One region of the Streptomyces sp. NBC_00029 genome, then DNA from elsewhere that is predicted to be linked to it. Evidence: riboswitches for the same ligand, from Rfam matches in the RefSeq annotation. Region 1 holds a riboswitch; each other region holds the start of a gene.

Region 1 (3,249 bases):
TAGCGGCAACCAGTGCCACCGCCGCCGACACGTCCACATGGGACAAGGTCGCCGAATGCGAGAGCGGTGGCGCCTGGAGCGCCAACTTCGGCAGCGGCGCCTACGGCGGACTCCAGTTCACCCAGGAGGAGTGGCAGAGCGCCGGCGGACTCGACTTCGCCGAGCGCCCCGACCTCGCGAGCCGGTCGCAGCAGATCGCGGTGGCCGAGCGGGTGCTGGGTTCGACGGGCCCGCAGGCCTGGCCGCTGTGCGCGGCCTCGGCCGGACTGGACCGGCAGAGCCCCGCCGCACAGGTGGACCCCGGTCTGCCCGGCGGCAAGGGCCCGCTCGCCCCGGCGCCGGCCCGCCCGGACGACGCGGTTCCGTCCACCAAGGGCGGCAAGCCGTCCACGGACTACGGGTCGCCGACCCCGAGCCCGTCCGACACCCCGTTCCTCATTCCCGACGCCCCGTCCATCGGACTGCCCGTCATGCCCGCGCCGGACGTCCCGACGACGCCTCCCGTCGACCCGACGCTCCCGGGCACCACGCCGGCCCCCGTCGACCCGACGGCCCCGACGCTGCCGGTGGACCCGACCGCGCCCACGACCCCGCCCGTCACGCCCGGACTGCCCCCGGTCTCCCCGACGGACCCTGCGGCTCCCGGGGCTCCGGAGACGCCCGAGACCCTGGGTGCCACTCCGGGCGTGGGCAACGGCAAGCACCGCGGTGCGCCTGCACCCGAGTCGGCGGGCCCCTCTGACGTCTCGTCGAACCCCACGTACACGGTCCAGGCGGGCGACAGCCTGGCGACCATCGCGGTTGCCAAGGGCGTAAAGGGCGGCTGGAACGGTCTCTACGAGGCCAACGAGCAGGTCATCGGTGAGGACGCCAACCTGATCAAGCCCGGCCAGAACCTGGATCTAACCACGTAATAAGGACAGTTCAGTTATCCGGAAAGGGTCGAATGTCGGTTTTCGTCAAGTGAGACATGCGTCTCTTCCGGTCAACTGGCGTGTCTCTCCGCGGGGCTTCCGCAAACACCGCCCTCACCTGCGCAAACACCTCTGCGGGGAGCGCAAGTAGGGGCCGTTTCTCCCCGATGTTCCTCGTTGAACATCGGGGAGAGACCTGTCTACCTTCTGAATCGCTCGCCACCGCGAGCTCCTTCGACCGCATCGCCGAATCCTGCCGGCGGACGGGGGGAACAGTCGTCGCGTCAAGCGCCGAAGGCAGGAGCGGGGGAACCAAGGTAGGTGCCGGGAGCGGCCGTTGAGAGACGGTCACGCCACCGGCTAGGGGTTAAGACGTGCGCTAGGTCGCACGGCCGGGCAACTCACTCGCCCGAACCCGACAGCTCACCTCGTAGGCGTCGGTGAGGAGAACTCCATGCTGCTTTCCGGCAAGGGCAAGCACCGTCGCGGTACCGCCATCGAGCGGTCCGTCCGCATCGTCACGCTCGCCGGTGTCGCCGGTGTGGCCGTGGCCGCCCCGCTGATGGCCGCGGGCACCGCCAGTGCCGCCACCACGTCCGAGTGGGACAAGGTCGCGCAGTGCGAGTCCGGTGGCAACTGGGCCATCAACACGGGCAACGGCTACTACGGCGGCCTGCAGTTCTCGTCCTCCACGTGGGCCGGCCACGGCGGCAAGGCGTACGCCCCGCAGGCCAACCAGGCCACCAAGGCGCAGCAGATAGCCGTCGCGGAGAAGGTCCTCAAGAACCAGGGCAAGGGCGCCTGGCCGCACTGCGGCAAGGGCCTGTCGAACGCCGCCAACAACGGTGGCGGCACCGGCACCCCGGCGTCGAACAAGCCGCAGACGAAGCCGCAGCCGAAGCCGAAGACCGAGAAGAAGACCGAGACCAAGGCCGCGCCGAAGACCGAGCGCGCCGAGGCTCCGGTCACCCGCTCCGAGCGCACCGAGGCTCCGGCCGCGCCGAAGACCGGCAACGGCTCGTACGAGGTCAAGCCGGGCGACACCCTGGGCACCATCGCCGAGACCAACGGCGTCAAGGGCGGCTGGGAGAAGCTCTTCGAGCTGAACAAGGACATCGTCTCGGACGCCGACCTGATCTTCCCGGGTCAGAAGCTCAAGCTCAGCTGAACATTGCGGCAAAAGCCGCAAAACCCTGTGCAGGACGTCCTCTGACTGTGTGCAGGATGCCCACCGCCCGGCGCATGCTCCACGCGCCGGGCGGTGCTGTTCCCGGCCTCCGTGGGCCGATGATCAAGGGGCTATGTCCCGGAAGAGGGGTATTCGGTCCCTTTTTCGTCCCAGGGTCCGGGCGGTCGGCCGGTCGAGTGCCCGGAGCCGGTTAGGCTCTAGGCGGCAAGGCCATCCCACGGCCTGACACGCCACCGCACACCCAGCGTCACATCCCAGAAGGAGATGCTCGTGCCGTCCATCGACGTCGTCGTAGCCCGGGAAATCCTGGACTCCCGAGGCAACCCCACGGTCGAGGTCGAGGTGGGCCTCGACGATGGCAGCACCGGCCGTGCTGCAGTTCCGTCCGGCGCCTCCACCGGTGCATTCGAGGCCATCGAGCTCCGTGACGGTGACCCCGACCGTTACTTCGGCAAGGGTGTCGAGAAGGCCGTCCTCGCCGTCATCGAGCAGATCGGCCCGGAGCTCGTCGGCTACGACGCCACCGAGCAGCGTCTGATCGACCAGGCCATGTTCGACCTGGACGCCACCGACAACAAGGGCTCGCTCGGCGCCAACGCCATCCTCGGCGTGTCCCTGGCCGTCGCGCACGCCGCGTCCGAGGCCTCGGACCTTCCGCTCTTCCGCTACCTCGGCGGTCCGAACGCGCACCTGCTGCCCGTTCCGATGATGAACATCCTCAACGGTGGGTCGCACGCCGACTCCAACGTGGACATCCAGGAGTTCATGATCGCCCCCATCGGCGCGGAGTCCTTCTCCGAGGCGCTGCGTTGGGGTGCCGAGGTCTACCACACCCTCAAGAAGGTCCTGCACACCAAGGGCCTCTCCACCGGCCTGGGTGACGAGGGCGGCTTCGCCCCGAACCTGGAGTCGAACCGCGCCGCGCTCGACCTCATCATCGAGGCCATCAAGCAGGCCGGCTACACCCCGGGCACGGACATCGCGCTCGCGCTCGACGTCGCCGCGTCCGAGTTCTACAAGGACGGCCAGTACGAGTTCGAGGGCAAGTCCCGCTCGGCCGCCGAGATGACCGACTACTACGCCGAGCTCGTCGAGGCGTACCCGCTCGTCTCCATCGAGGACCCGCTGTTCGAGGACGACTGGGAC
Region 2 (3,249 bases), 2.7 Mb from region 1:
TTCCGGCGTCCCGGTGACCATCGCGAAGTCCGGCGGCGACCCCGTCAACGCCGCCTCCATGCTGGCGGTCCTGGGCCTGGGCGCCCAGGGCGGCGAGGAGATCGTCCTCGCCTCCGAGGCCGAGGGTGCGGACGCCGCGCTGGACCGCCTCGCGAAGCTGGTCGCCGAGGGTCTCGAGGAGCTCCCCGAGACCGTCTGACCCTTCGGGTTCGACCCCACCACGAAGCCGCGGCCCCCGGACGGGGACCGCGGCTTCGTCATTCCCGCGCCCTGACCGCCGCTCCCGGCAACGGCCCCGCCCGCACGGCTTCCCCTCCGGAATCGGAACGGGAAGAAACCGGCCCGGCGGCACGGAAAGGGTCTCGCCGAAATGCCGGGCGCACCGGCATTCAGCTCCGCAGGAATTCGGCACGGCACATTGCCTCGGGGCGGAAATCGACCGCCCACCGCGCAGCGAATTCGCGTGATTCCATCCTTTGTATACGGCTGCTGTTAATGCCGGCCGCTCGACATGTTTACGACAGGTTGCGAAGTCCTCACCGCCGGGCGGAGCCTCGGCCGGTGCGCCCCCGCCGCCCGGTCGGCATGGAGCACGGTCAGCGCTCGCGCCCGTTCGGCATCGCCGCGCGCCACCGCGTCCACGATCGCGCCGTGCTCCGCCCAGGACTCCACGGGCCGGGCCGGCGCCTCCACCACGTACATCCAGGCGATCTTGTGCCGCATCTGCGTGAGCATCGCGATCAGGCCGGGGCTGCCGGAGGCCTGTGCGAGCGTCTCGTGGAACCAGCCGCCCAGGGACCGCAGATCCTCCCCCTGGCCCCGCCTGGCCCGCTCCTGCCCCAGCCTGACCAGCCCCCGCAGCACCTTGAGGTGCGCGTCTGTGCGCCGCCGGGCGGCTCTGGCGGCGGCCAGCGGCTCCAGGAGCATCCGCACCTCCAGCAGGTCCGCGGCCTCCTGCTCGGTCGGCTCGGCCACGCAGGCCCCCGCGTGGCGCCGCGTGGTCACGAACCCTTCCGACTCCAGGGTCCGCAGGGCCTCGCGGACCGGGACGCGCGAGACCCCGTACCGGCGGGCCAGCACCTCCTCGGTCAGCCGGCCGCCCGGCTCGAACACCCCGGAGACGATGTCGTCGCGGATTGCTGTGCATACCGCGTGCGCAGGAATACGCAAGACAGGACCTCCGCCTATTTCCGACTGCCAGCCTCATTGCACGCCCAAGCGCGTGCTGCGACTCTATTGCAACACACGATAATTTCCGAGAGCGGCCGGAAATACGAAACATTTGCACAAGGGCGCAACACAAAGACCCCGGCTCGGGGAGCCGGGGTCTTCGGTGAAGCGGTGCGGGGCCGGGTCAGAGGCTGACGCCGTGCGAGCGCAGGTACGCGATCGGGTCGATGTCCGAGCCGTACTGCGAGCCGGTGCGGGCCTCGAAGTGCAGGTGCGGGCCGCTGGAGTTGCCGGTGGAGCCCGACAGACCGATCTGCTGGCCCGGGGTGACCTGCTGGCCGACGGAGACGCTCAGCGAGGACAGGTGGCCGTACTGCGTGAACGTGCCGTCGTTGTGCTTGATGACGACGTTGTTGCCGTACGCGCCGCCCCAGCCGGCCTCGACGACCGTGCCCACGCCCACCGCGTGCACCGAGGTGCCGGAGGAAGCGTGGAAGTCGATGCCCGTGTGGCTGCCGGAGGACCACATGCCGCCGCCCGCGTGGTACTGCGTGCTGACGTACGAGTCGGAGAGCGGGGCGACGAAGGTGTTGAGGCGCTTGCGCTCCTCCTCGCGGGCCGCACGCTCGGCGGCTTCGCGCTCGGCCTTCGCCTTGGCCTCGGCGAGGCGCTTGGCCTCCGCGGCCCGCTGCTTCGCGTCGGCCTCGGCCTGCGCCTTCGCGGCGTCGTGCTCGGCGGCGCGGCGCTGGGAGTCGGCCTGGTCGGAAATGTCGCCCGCGAGGTCCTCGGCGACGACCACCGCGTTCAGGCCGTTGTCCTGGCCGATGTTGCTGCTGTGGTTGTCCGCGGCGAAGGCCGGGGCGGCGAGGGAGCCGACGACACCCGTGGTGGCGATCGCGGCGATACCGGCGTAACCGGCGGTCTTGCGGCTCAGACGGCTGGAACCACGGTGCTTACCGGAGCCAGCGGGACGACTGCCAAACGCCATGAAGGGTTTGATCCTTTCCTTCCTTCTCGCCTACCGGGTTAGCTGACGGGTTCGGAGCAGGAAGGTCTCCTACGGATCTCCTCTTGCGAGGGGGTCCGATTCACCCCAGGGACACATGTGGGTCCCCGGCTCCCCAGGCTCGCGCCTGACGGGGACTCGGCGATCACTGTCCGGTGCCGCGGGTGCGGCGGGCACAACTGACGGACAGCACGGCCGACGCTAGGCGGATCATCAGTCAATCGCCAAACAGACACGGCTTTTTGTTGCGTACGCCACACCGCATACAAGCAACCTCACCACTAAACGGACAAAAGGGGTTCTGGTGAACAAGTCACCAGAACCCCTTGCCGAATCCTTCAGCCGGCCCTCAAAGGACCGTCACCTGGGCGTCAGTTGGAGACGACCGTCACCGCACCGATCCCGAGGGCCCGGACGGGCTCCTCGATCAGCGAGGCGTCGCCCACCAGAACGGTGACCAGCCGGTCCGCCGGGAAGGCCTTCACGACCGCGGAAGTGGCCTCCACGGTGCCGGTTTCGGCGAGCTGGGCGTACAACTGCGCCTGGTAGTCGTCCGGCAGTTCCTGCTCGACCTGGTCGGCGAGAGTGCCCGCGACCGAGGCCGCCGTCTCGAACTTCAGCGGGGCCACGCCCACCAAGTTCTGTACGGCGACATCGCGTTCGGCGTCGGTCAGACCGCCCTCCGCGAGGGTACGCAGCACCTTCCAGAGGTCCTCGAGCGCCGGGCCGGTGTTCGGGGTGTCCACCGAGCCGCTGATGGCGAGCATCGAGGCGCCCTTGCCGTCCGCGGTGGAGCGCAGCACCTGGCCGAAGGCGCGCACGCCGTAGGTGTACCCCTTCTCCTCGCGCAGCACCTTGTCCAGGCGCGAGGTGAGGGTGCCGCCCAGGCAGTAGGTGCCCAGCACCTGGGCCGCCCACACCCGGTCGTGGCGGTCCGACCCGATCCGGCCGATCAGCAGCTGCGTCTGGACCGCTCCGGGCCGGTCCACGATGACCACGCGGCCGGTGTCGTCCGCGGTCACCGGCGGCACCGGGCGGGCCGCGGCGGTGTTGCCCGTCCAGGTGCCCAGGGT
Region 3 (3,249 bases), 3.4 Mb from region 1:
CAACGCCCAGGCCATGGCGGCGGGCCTCGCGGTCCTGTCCGTCATGGAGGACGAGGAGGTCGTGGCGAACGCCCGGGTCATGGGCGACCTGCTGCGCGGGCGCCTCGCCGCTCTGGTGGACGAGTACGAGCTGCTGCACGAGGTGCGGGGGCGCGGGCTGATGATCGGCATCGAGTTCGGCCGGCCCTCCTCGCTGGGCCTGCGCAGCCGGTGGACGATGTTGCAGGCGGCCCGCAAGGGGCTCTTCGCGCAGATGGTCGTGGTGCCCCTGCTGCAGAAGCACCGGATCCTCACCCAGGTCTCCGGGGACCACCTGGAGGTGATCAAGCTGATCCCGCCGCTGATCGTGGACGAGGGGGACGTGGACCGGTTCGTCGGGGCCTTCCGCGAGGTCATGGACGAGGCGCACGGCGGATCCGGGCTGATCTGGGACTTCGGCAGGACGCTGGTCAAGCAGGCCGTCGCCGCGCGCTGACGGCCCGCCGACCTCGGGGGCGGGGCTCGGGAACCGGGCCCCGCCGCGTCAGACCAGGAGCCGGTCCCGCAGCCGGCCGAGGGTCTCGGGCCGCAGCCCGAGGCCCTCCGCCAGGTAGGGGTCCACCCCGCCCCAGACCTCGTCGATGGTGTCGAAGGCGGCCAGCAGGTATTCGGCGCGGGCGTCGAAGAGCGGCTGGAGCAGCTCCATGACCTCGGGGGAACGGGCCTCGGGCGACTCGTCGCTGCGGCGCACGCGGTAGCGGCGGTGCGGGGCGTTCGACTCCAGGTAGTCCGCCACGATCGCCTCACGCTCGACGCCCACGGCGAGCAGGGTGACGGCGATCGACAGGCCGGCCCGGTCCTTGCCGGCCGCGCAGTGCATGAGGGCGGGGACGCTGTCCTCGGCGAGGGCGTGCACGACCCGGCTGTGCTCGGCGGTGCGCTGCCGGATGATCCCGCGGTACGAGTTCGACATGCGGGCCGCCGCCTTGCCGTCGCCGAGGATCTCGCGCAGCTGGACGAGGTCGCCGTCGCGGACCAGCCGCCAGAACTCCCGTCCGTCGGCCGGGTCCGAGAGCGGGATGTTGAGGTTCCGGACGCCGGGCAGCTCGACGTCCGGCCCCTCCAGCGCGTGGTCGGCGCCGTTGCGGAAGTCGAAGATGGTGTGGAGGCCGAGCGAGGCGAGGAATTCTGCATCGCTTTCGGTGGCATGTGCGAGATGTCCGCTTCGGAACAGTCGTCCCGTACTGACCGTTCGTCCGTCAGAAGTCGGCAATCCGCCCACATCGCGGAAATTGCGCACTCCGGTCAGCTCCGGCTCCTGTATCTGCTGGGTCAAAGCAACTCCTCCGCCACGTCGTGGGGCCTCTGTCCGAATTACACTGTTTGGCGCCAACTTGCCATATCGGGAGGCGAGATCGGGCGCGTCCCCGTGAGCCAGATCATACGGTGACCGTGAGTGCCTGATCGCTAAAGGCGAATGGCCCAGTCGGGGCGGCTGTTGGCCGTGCGGAATGGACGGAGGGTGACGGTAATTCCTTCGGTCCCTCATGTCTGTGATTCCGTCAGGGAATTCGCGGCTTGTTACCCGTGGCCGCAAGGGATTACCTTCGCGATCGATCCGGGTGGACCGCCAAATCCTGCCGCCTCCCGGAAACCGCACCCGACCTATTCGCGCGGCAGGAGCGGGGGAACCAGGTAAGCCGCCGTACCGGAGATCTTTTCGCCGGGACGGCTCGGGGTGAAGCCGTTCATGTCCAGTACATGCACGGCCGGACATCTCCAGTCCGAACCCGACAGCTCACCTCGCAGGCGCCGGAGAGGAATTCGTCATGCCTGCAAAGGGTAAGCACCGCCGTCCCAAGTCCCTTTCCCTTTCGCGCGGTTTCGCCGTCGCGGGAACCGGGGGTGCGGCCCTCGCGCTGCCGCTGATCGGAGCCGCCGGCGCCCACGCCGCCGGTGCCCCGGCCGCCGCGACCGCGGTCGCCCCCGCGGTGGCCCCGCAGGCCCCGGCCGCTCTGCAGGCGGCTCCCGTCGCCGCCACCGCGGCCGCGCCGACCGTCTACACGGTCGTGCCGGGCGACTACCTCTCCAAGATCGCCGTTGAGCGCCACCTTTCCGGCGGCTGGGAGCAGCTGTACGCCGACAACCGCGAGGCCGTCGGCAGCAACCCGTCGCTGATCCACCCCGGCCTGAAGCTGACCCTCGGTGGTCCGGGCGGGGCGAAGCCGGCCGAGGCCGCTCCCGAGGCCGAGGCGAAGCCGGCCGCGGAGCCCGCGCCGGAGTCCGCCGCGAAGTCCGCCCCCTCCGTGCGCAAGCAGGCCGGGAAGGCCGCCCCGGCGCAGCAGGAAGCCGCCGCCGAGGCGCCCGCCGCTCCGCAGTCGGCCGCCGGCTTCGTCGCCCCGGTCGGCGGCGGGATCTCCACCCAGTACAAGGTCGCGGGCGCCATGTGGTCCTCCGGCTACCACACCGGCGTGGACTTCATCGCCTCCATGGGCACCAGCGTCAGGGCCGTCGGCGCGGGCACCGTGGTCTCCGCCGGCTGGAGCGGCTCGTACGGCAACGAGGTCGTCATCCAGCACGCGGACGGCAAGTACTCGCAGTACGCCCACCTGTCCCAGCTCTCGGTCTCCTCCGGTCAGAGCGTGACCGCCGGCCAGTCCATCGGACTCTCCGGCTCCACCGGCAACTCGACCGGCCCGCACCTCCACTTCGAGATCCGTACGACCCCGTCCTACGGCTCGGACCTGGACCCGATCGCGTACCTCCGCTCGAAGGGCGCGAGCCTCTGACGGCACCCGCCGTCGGACCACCGACACACGTGAGGCCGGGACCCGAGGGGGGTCCCGGCCTCACGTGTACTTATTCCTTATCCCCCACGTGGTACAGATCACGGTCCGTCAACCCCTCATTACGTTGGCGTAGGTTGGTTACGGGAGTGAAGTATGGGTTCCCGTGGCAGCGACGACGACCAAACTCAAGACCATCGGCTCGTACGCGGCGATCGGGGACAGCTTCACCGAAGGCGTGGGGGACCCGGGACCCGGGGATTCCTATCTCGGCTGGGCGGACCGGCTCGCCGTGCTCCTGGCCGATCAGCGCGACGAGCACGACTTCCGGTATGCGAATCTGGCGGTGCGGGGGAAGCTCCTGGACCAGATCGTGGCCGACCAGCTCCCGAGAGCCAAGGACCTCGCGCCGGACCTCGTGACCTTCTGCGCGGGCGGCAACGACATCATCCGGCCCGGCACCGACCCGGACGACGTGGCGGAG

What was found. A riboswitch is a leader RNA that binds a small molecule or an ion and turns the genes downstream of it on or off. The one in region 1 is predicted to bind cyclic di-AMP.
Positions count from the first base shown of each region.
Region 2: linked by a shared signal. The riboswitch ahead of OG753_RS30640 (M23 family metallopeptidase) and the one ahead of OG753_RS18185 (transglycosylase family protein) in region 1 are both predicted to bind cyclic di-AMP.
Region 3: linked by a shared signal. The riboswitch ahead of OG753_RS33750 (LysM peptidoglycan-binding domain-containing M23 family metallopeptidase) and the one ahead of OG753_RS18185 (transglycosylase family protein) in region 1 are both predicted to bind cyclic di-AMP.

Region 1 covers NZ_CP108292.1:3,877,257-3,880,505, reverse strand. Annotated here, with positions in the region: gene OG753_RS18190 (transglycosylase family protein) at 1-914, shown strand, start outside; cyclic di-AMP (ydaO/yuaA leader) riboswitch at 1,194-1,366, shown strand; gene OG753_RS18185 (transglycosylase family protein) at 1,369-2,082, shown strand; gene eno (phosphopyruvate hydratase) at 2,374-3,249, shown strand, end outside.
Region 2 covers NZ_CP108292.1:6,556,535-6,559,783, reverse strand. Annotated here, with positions in the region: gene OG753_RS30650 (HPr family phosphocarrier protein) at 1-199, shown strand, start outside; gene OG753_RS30645 (GntR family transcriptional regulator) at 493-1,170, opposite strand; gene OG753_RS30640 (M23 family metallopeptidase) at 1,355-2,158, opposite strand; cyclic di-AMP (ydaO/yuaA leader) riboswitch at 2,171-2,330, opposite strand; gene OG753_RS30635 (pitrilysin family protein) at 2,548-3,249, opposite strand, start outside.
Region 3 covers NZ_CP108292.1:7,292,997-7,296,245, forward strand. Annotated here, with positions in the region: gene OG753_RS33740 (aspartate aminotransferase family protein) at 1-475, shown strand, start outside; gene OG753_RS33745 (tyrosine-protein phosphatase) at 524-1,315, opposite strand; cyclic di-AMP (ydaO/yuaA leader) riboswitch at 1,608-1,804, shown strand; gene OG753_RS33750 (LysM peptidoglycan-binding domain-containing M23 family metallopeptidase) at 1,809-2,768, shown strand; gene OG753_RS33755 (SGNH/GDSL hydrolase family protein) at 2,932-3,249, shown strand, end outside.